Regions from separate parts of the Aminobacter sp. BE322 genome, predicted to be linked through region 3. Evidence: predicted binding sites of a transcription regulator. Region 3 holds the regulator's gene; each other region holds the start of a gene.
What was found. The regulator LexA, encoded in region 3, represses DNA repair genes until DNA is damaged. The targets are predictions, from matches to a motif close to TGTTCNNNNTGTGTTCNG.

Region 1 (2,268 bases), 370 kb from region 3:
TGTAGGCGGCGATGCCCGCATTGATGCGCTCGTCCATGCCGGCGTAGTGCAGTAGCAGCGACGCCTTGATCCTGGAGACGGCGGCCTCGTCCCTGGGCTGGGCGCCATAATAGGCGACGCCGGCCTTGAGGTCGGGCGCATTGATGGCAAGCAGGTTGACCGTGCCGCCGCCCCAGCAGAAGCCGACGGCGCCGACATTGCCGTTGGAAAGCTCGTGCGCCTTGAGGAAGGCAACCGTCGCCACGCCGTTCGCCACCGTCTGCGCCGGATCCAGTTCGCCGAACATCTCGCGTGCCTTGTCCTCGTCGGCGGGCGTTCCGCCCAGCGGCGACAGATAATCGGGCGCGAGCGCGACGAAGCCTTCGAGCGCGATCCTGCGCGCCACGTCGCGGATATGCGGGTTCAGTCCCCGGTTCTCGTGGATGACGATGACGGCGGGCAGCTTGCCCGACTGGTCGGCGGGCCTGACGAGATAGCCCTTCATCTCGCCCGTACCGCCCGGATAGCTGATGTCCTCGCCCTTCAGCCGTGAGTCGTCCTCGGCCACCATTGCGGCTCGCGCCTGGTTGGCCGCAAGCATCGGCGCGATCGCCGCCGCCGCCGCGGCCGTCCCTGTGAGCTTGGTCAGCTTCTCCATGAAGCCGCGCCGGTCGAGCGTCAGGTGGGTATATTCGTCATAGGCGTCGATCATCGCCTGGGTGATGGCAGGTCCGGTCATGTCGCGCTCCCTGTCTTGCCTGTAACGGCAAGGAATTTAGCGCGCGAAATCTTGCCTGCTCTCACTGTTGCGTGATCCGGATGCCGGAATTGCCACGGTCGGGCGTGCCCACCCCGCGCTGGCGGCACGGTTGCGGAGCGGGTCGATCGCCCCGCATTCCCGCCCCGCTGCCGGAGGCCCGGCCGCCGACAAGCCGGGCACAAAGCGGAACAAAACAGAGACGTGGCTGGCCTTTCCGCCCCGAATCACTACATTCGGGGCAATGTCAGGTTTTCCGGACGACATGCCGTTCTTCGACGAGCCCGGTGGGATGCCACCCCGGTCCGCTGGTGCGCCTGCACCGGGCGGCATCGCCGCGCGCGCCATGGCCGCCCGCCAGGCACCGTCTGCGCCCGATTATCTCAAGGGCCTGAACCCGGAGCAGCGCCAGGCGGTCGAGACCACCGAGGGGCCCGTGCTCGTGCTCGCCGGCGCGGGCACCGGCAAGACGCGCGTGCTCACCACCCGCATCGCCCATATCCTGACAACTAGGCGCGCCTATCCCAGCCAAATCCTCGCCGTCACCTTCACCAACAAGGCCGCGCGCGAGATGAAGAGCCGCATCGGCCTGCTCATCGACGAAGCGGTCGAAGGCATGCCCTGGCTCGGCACCTTCCACTCCATCGGCGTCAAGATGCTGCGCCGCCATGCCGAGCTTGCCGGCCTGCGCTCCGACTTCACCATCCTCGACACCGACGACGTCATCCGCCTCATCAAGCAGTTGATCCAGGCCGAGGGTCTGGACGACAAGCGCTGGCCGGCGCGCCAGTTCGCCATGATGATCGACGGCTGGAAGAACAAGGGCCTCGGCCCGTCCGAGATCCCCGAGGGCGACGCACGCTCCTTCGCCAACGGCAAGGGCCGCGAGCTCTACAAGGCCTACCAGGACCGCCTGCAGACGCTGAACGCCTGCGATTTCGGCGACCTGCTGTGCCATCCGATCCGCATCTTCCGCGCCTACCCGGACGTGCTCAAGGAATACCACAAGCGCTTCAAGTACATCCTGGTCGACGAGTACCAGGACACCAACACCGCCCAGTACATGTGGCTGCGGCTGCTGGCGCAGGAAACGGGAGCCCCGGGGCAGAAGAACGTCTGCTGCGTCGGCGACGACGACCAGTCGATCTATGGCTGGCGCGGCGCAGAGGTCGACAACATCCTGCGCTTCGACAAGGATTTCCCGGGCGCCGTCGTCATCCGCCTCGAGCGCAACTACCGCTCGACGGCACATATCCTGGGCGCCGCCGCCCACCTGATCGCGCACAACGAGGGTCGCCTCGGCAAGACCCTGTTCACCGAGCAGGCCGACCCCGACGACACCAAGGTCCACGTCCACGCCGCCTGGGATTCCGAGGAGGAGGCCCGCGCCGTCGGCGAGACCATCGAGCAGCTGCAGCGCCAGAAGCACAATCTCAACGACATGGCGATCCTCGTCCGAGCCTCGTTCCAGATGCGCGAGTTCGAGGACCGCTTCGTCACGCTCGGCCTCAACTACCGCGTCATCGGCGGCC
Region 2 (2,268 bases), on a different contig from region 3:
GCCCGCCAGCACCGCCGCCTCGCGCCGGTTCATGTAGAGGCACGACAGCCTGTCGAGGATCGGTCCGAGCCGCACCGCCTTGGCCGGCGAGATCGCGATGGCGAACAGCGGCTTGCCCGCAATCTCGGCGAGCTTCGAGAGTGCGGCTTCCGGCAGGTTGGCGTCGCACAGCACGGCATCCGCGCCTTCCACCGCCTCGCGCGCCTTGGCGCGCCTGAGCTGCTTGGCGAAGGCCAGTTCGTAGAGCTCCATGTCGGCAAGTGCGGCCACCACGTCGCCGTCGCGGTCGAGCAGCGCGGTGTAGCTGGGCGTGGCGCGGTCGAGGAAGATCGCCGACAGGTCCTCGATGCCGCTGGCAGCGATCGCGGCTGCGACCGCGTCGCCCGCCGCGTCGCCGCCGCGCATCGACATCATCGTGCCGCTGGCGCCGCGCTGCACCGCGCCGCGCAGGGCATTGAATGCGCCGCCGCCGACATCCTCCCGCATCGCGCCGGGGATCGAGGCGCCCGGAACGAAGGGGGCGGTCATCCGGCCGCGACGGTCCACATGCGCGCCGCCGACGGCGAGGATTCTGGGTGATTTCATGCAGGCATTGTCCGGTAGTCGATCCAGGCGGCGAACTTAGAGCATTTTGCAGCCAGACGGAATCGTCTGGCGTCGCACGAATGTGGCCGGGAAAAACAGCCACGGCGGCGGAATCGCATTCGTCGGAATGCCCGCCGCGACAGTGTTCCTTGCCCGCAGCGGCAACCGGGGCAACGAATCGCGTTTGCGCGGCCTGGCGGCGGAAAACCTCGTTGCGGCATGCGACATCGCATCACGCTCCGGCAGAAAACGAAAAAAGAACACGATACCAATTATTGTTATATATCAAAATGTTGGGTGCTCTTGCCAAATGAGAACAAAACAGATACAAATTTACCTCGACATTGGATCGAGCGGCCTTCATTGATGACCAGGGGGTGATGTATCATGGCGCAGAATTCGTTGCGGCTTGTAGAGGACAATTCGGTGGACAAATCTAAGGCTCTGGACGCGGCGCTGTCGCAGATCGAACGCGCCTTCGGCAAGGGCTCGATCATGCGGCTCGGTGCCAACGAGCAGGTTGTCGAGATCGGTACGGTCTCCACCGGTTCGCTCGGCCTCGACATCGCGCTCGGCGTCGGCGGCCTGCCGCGCGGTCGCATCATCGAGGTCTACGGTCCGGAAAGCTCCGGTAAGACGACGCTCGCCCTGCACACGGTCGCCGAGGCCCAGAAGAAGGGCGGCATCTGCGCCTTCGTCGACGCCGAACACGCGCTCGACCCGGTCTATGCCCGCAAGCTGGGCGTCGATCTCGAAAACCTTCTGATCTCGCAGCCCGATACGGGCGAGCAGGCGCTGGAGATCTGCGACACGCTGGTGCGTTCGGGCGCCATCGACGTGCTGGTGGTCGACTCGGTCGCGGCACTCACCCCGCGCGCCGAAATCGAGGGTGAGATGGGCGAGTCGCTGCCGGGCCTCCAGGCTCGCCTGATGAGCCAGGCGCTGCGCAAGCTCACCGCGTCGATCTCGCGCTCCAACACCATGGTCATCTTCATCAACCAGATCCGCATGAAGATCGGCGTCATGTACGGCTCGCCGGAAACCACCACCGGCGGCAACGCGCTCAAGTTCTACGCCTCGGTCCGCCTCGACATCCGCCGCATCGGTTCGGTCAAGGATCGCGACGAGGTCGTCGGCAACCAGACCCGCGTCAAGGTCGTCAAGAACAAGCTGGCCCCGCCCTTCAAGCAGGTCGAGTTCGACATCATGTATGGCGAGGGCGTGTCGAAGACCGGCGAGCTAATCGACCTCGGCGTCAAGGCCGGTGTCGTCGAGAAGTCGGGCGCCTGGTTCTCCTACAATTCGCAGCGCCTCGGCCAGGGGCGTGAGAATGCCAAGCAGTTCCTGCGCAACAATCCCGAGACGGCGCGCGAGATCGAGACCGCGCTGCGCCAGAATGCCGGCCTGATCGCCGAGAAGTTCCTGGAGAACGGCTCGCGCGAAGACTTCGAGGACGATGCCGGCGCCATGTGAGCGCGTGGCGGCCGAGAGGGCGCAGTTTCCGCCGCCTCCCGCTAGGACTACAGCTTCCAGGGATGACCGCCGGCCTTCGTGCCGGCGGTTTTCGTTTGGGCCAGGCGGTTTCGCCGGCCGAACGGCCTGCAAATGCCGGATTTCCGGCTTCTTGGGCGTCCGGGGTTTCTGGACAGGGTAAGGGTGGACGGCTAAAAGGCCAGTTCCAAA
Region 3 (2,268 bases):
TGCACCATCGAGCACCCTTCAGGCGCCGTGATCGCCCATGCCGGCAATGCGGCGGCAGCCAAGCGTGCCTGCGCCGTGGCGAGCCTGATCGTGATCGACGATGCGACGGCGCGGGCTCCCTGCGCGAATTCGGCGGCGACCGTCGTCAGCAAGCGCGACCTGGCGCGTTTAGGCAGCGTCGCCGCGTACCTGCCTGAAAAAGGAGAGGCGGCGGTCCGTCAAATCGAAATCCAGAAGGCGATAGCCGCGCCCTACCGGCCGTGGCATGAGCACCGGGCATTCTCGCGCGAAGCACGCGGACTGCCGCCATTCCGCCGGGACCGTGCAAAGCCGCCGCCGGAGAAGGCCGCGCCATGAAGCATCTCGCAGCCCGACGGAATCGTCGGGCGTCGCATGAACAAGGCCAAGAAAAAGCAGCGGGAGCCATTCCCGGAAAAATGCGAGGCGGTTTGCCGTCGGAGTTGCTCGGACCAAAGAGATAGGCCGTTTTGGCTTTTCGATCAAAAGCGGCAACGCTCTTGGCTGCGGAATTGCATTCGTCGGAATGCCCGCCGCTCTGGCCCGGCCTCGCTGCAACCCAGAAAGATGACGATCCCGACCGGCCCGAGGCGGGATCAGGGCATTTCCTCCATTCATCGGACCGCGAAGACGCTCCATCTCTTTGGTCCGAGCAATTCCGGACGGAAACCGCTGCGCACTTTTCCTGGAATTGCCCTAGTAGCGCCGGATCAGCCCGACCAGCTTGCCCTGTACCTTGACCCGGTCGGGGCCGAAGATGCGGGTTTCATAGGCGGGATTGGCGGCCTCGAGCGCGATCGAGGCGCCCTTGCGGCGGAAGCGCTTGAGCGTCGCCTCCTCGTCGTCCACCAAGGCAACGACGATCTCGCCCGGATTGGCGCTATTGGCATTGCGGATGATGACCGTGTCGCCGTCGAAGATGCCGGCCTCGATCATCGAATCGCCCTTGACCTCGAGCGCATAGTGCTCGCCGCCCGAAATCATGTCCGGCGGCACCGAGATCGAATGCGTCCTGTGCTGGATGGCGTCGATCGGCACGCCGGCGGCGATGCGTCCCATCACCGGGATGGCGACCGCCGCGCCTGCATCGTCGTCATTGCCGGCCGAAAGCGCGCGTGACGGCTCGGGCTTGCGCCCCAGGCTGCCTTCGATGACGCTGGGCGAAAACTTCCTGGCGGCGTTGAGGCCCGGCGCGATCGAGTCGGGCAGGCGGATGACTTCCAGCGCGCGCGCGCGGTTCGGCAGGCGCCGGATGAAGCCGCGCTCCTCGAGCGCGGTGATCAGGCGATGGATGCCCGATTTGGAAGCGAGGTCCAGCGCCTCCTTCATCTCGTCGAAGGACGGGGGGATGCCCGCCTCCTTCAGCCGCTCATGGATGAACAGCAGAAGCTCGTGTTGTTTGCGCGTCAGCATCGCTGCCCCCAAGGGAATCGAAAGAAAAACAAACCCGGAACAAACACTATATGTTCCAGTTGTGTTCCGCAACCGATTAAATTTTGGTGAAGGCGCCGAGGGGCGCTCAGCGCAGCATCAGCACCAGGCAGCCAGTGCCAGATTCGGCGGCCGCTGCGAAGGGCTCGCGGATGATGACGCAATTGGCGTCGGCCAGTGTCCGCAGCATCGACGAGTCCTGGACCCCGAAGGGCACGGCGACGAGGCCGGCGTCGGTCTTGCGCACCACGCCGCGCACGTAGTCCTGGCGCAGGTCGTTTTCCTTCATGGGCGCCCCGAGCACGGCCTCGCGGATGTCCGGCGCATAGGGCCGCCCGCCGAGCTTCGCCAGAACCGGTTTCAGGAAGAGGTGCGAGCAGATGAGGCTCGCCACCGGGTTGCCGGGCAGGCCGATGCAGCGGGTGTCACCGAGCCGTCCGAACATCAGCGGCTTGCCCGGGCGCATGGCGATCTTCCAGAAATCGAGCTTCATGCCGAGGCCGGTCAGCACGCCGTGCACCAGGTCATGGTCGCCGACCGAGGCGCCGCCGAGGGTGACGATCACCTCGGCTCCGGCGTCGAGCGCCTGCCGGACGAGTGCCGAGATCGATCCGGTCTTGTCGGCCGCTATGCCGAGATCGAGGACGCGGGCGCCGACCGAGCGGGCAATGGCCGCCACGCCGTAGGCGTTGGACGAGATGATCTGGTCGGGGCCGGGCGAGCTTCCTGGCGGCAGCAGTTCGTCGCCGGTGGCGATGATCGCGACCAGCGGCGCGCGCTGCACCTCGAGCGTCGGATGGTTGGCGGCCGCCGCGAGCG

Region 1: J2X50_RS02430 (ATP-dependent helicase) is a predicted target of LexA. The motif match lies at 924-941, and genes of this name have one in related genera.
Region 2: recA (recombinase RecA) is a predicted target of LexA. The motif match lies at 831-848, and genes of this name have one in related genera.

Annotation. Positions count from the first base shown of each region.
Region 1 is NZ_JBNPXB010000001.1:489,993-492,260, forward strand. Features, by position in the region: gene J2X50_RS02425 (dienelactone hydrolase family protein) at 1-718, opposite strand, end outside; gene J2X50_RS02430 (ATP-dependent helicase) at 981-2,268, shown strand, end outside.
Region 2 is NZ_JBNPXB010000003.1:10,680-12,947, reverse strand. Features, by position in the region: gene J2X50_RS06115 (carbohydrate kinase family protein) at 1-585, opposite strand, end outside; gene recA (recombinase RecA) at 973-2,058, shown strand.
Region 3 is NZ_JBNPXB010000001.1:122,571-124,838, reverse strand. Features, by position in the region: gene J2X50_RS00595 (ComEC/Rec2 family competence protein) at 1-357, shown strand, start outside; gene lexA (transcriptional repressor LexA) at 715-1,431, opposite strand; gene J2X50_RS00585 (molybdopterin molybdotransferase MoeA) at 1,538-2,268, opposite strand, start outside.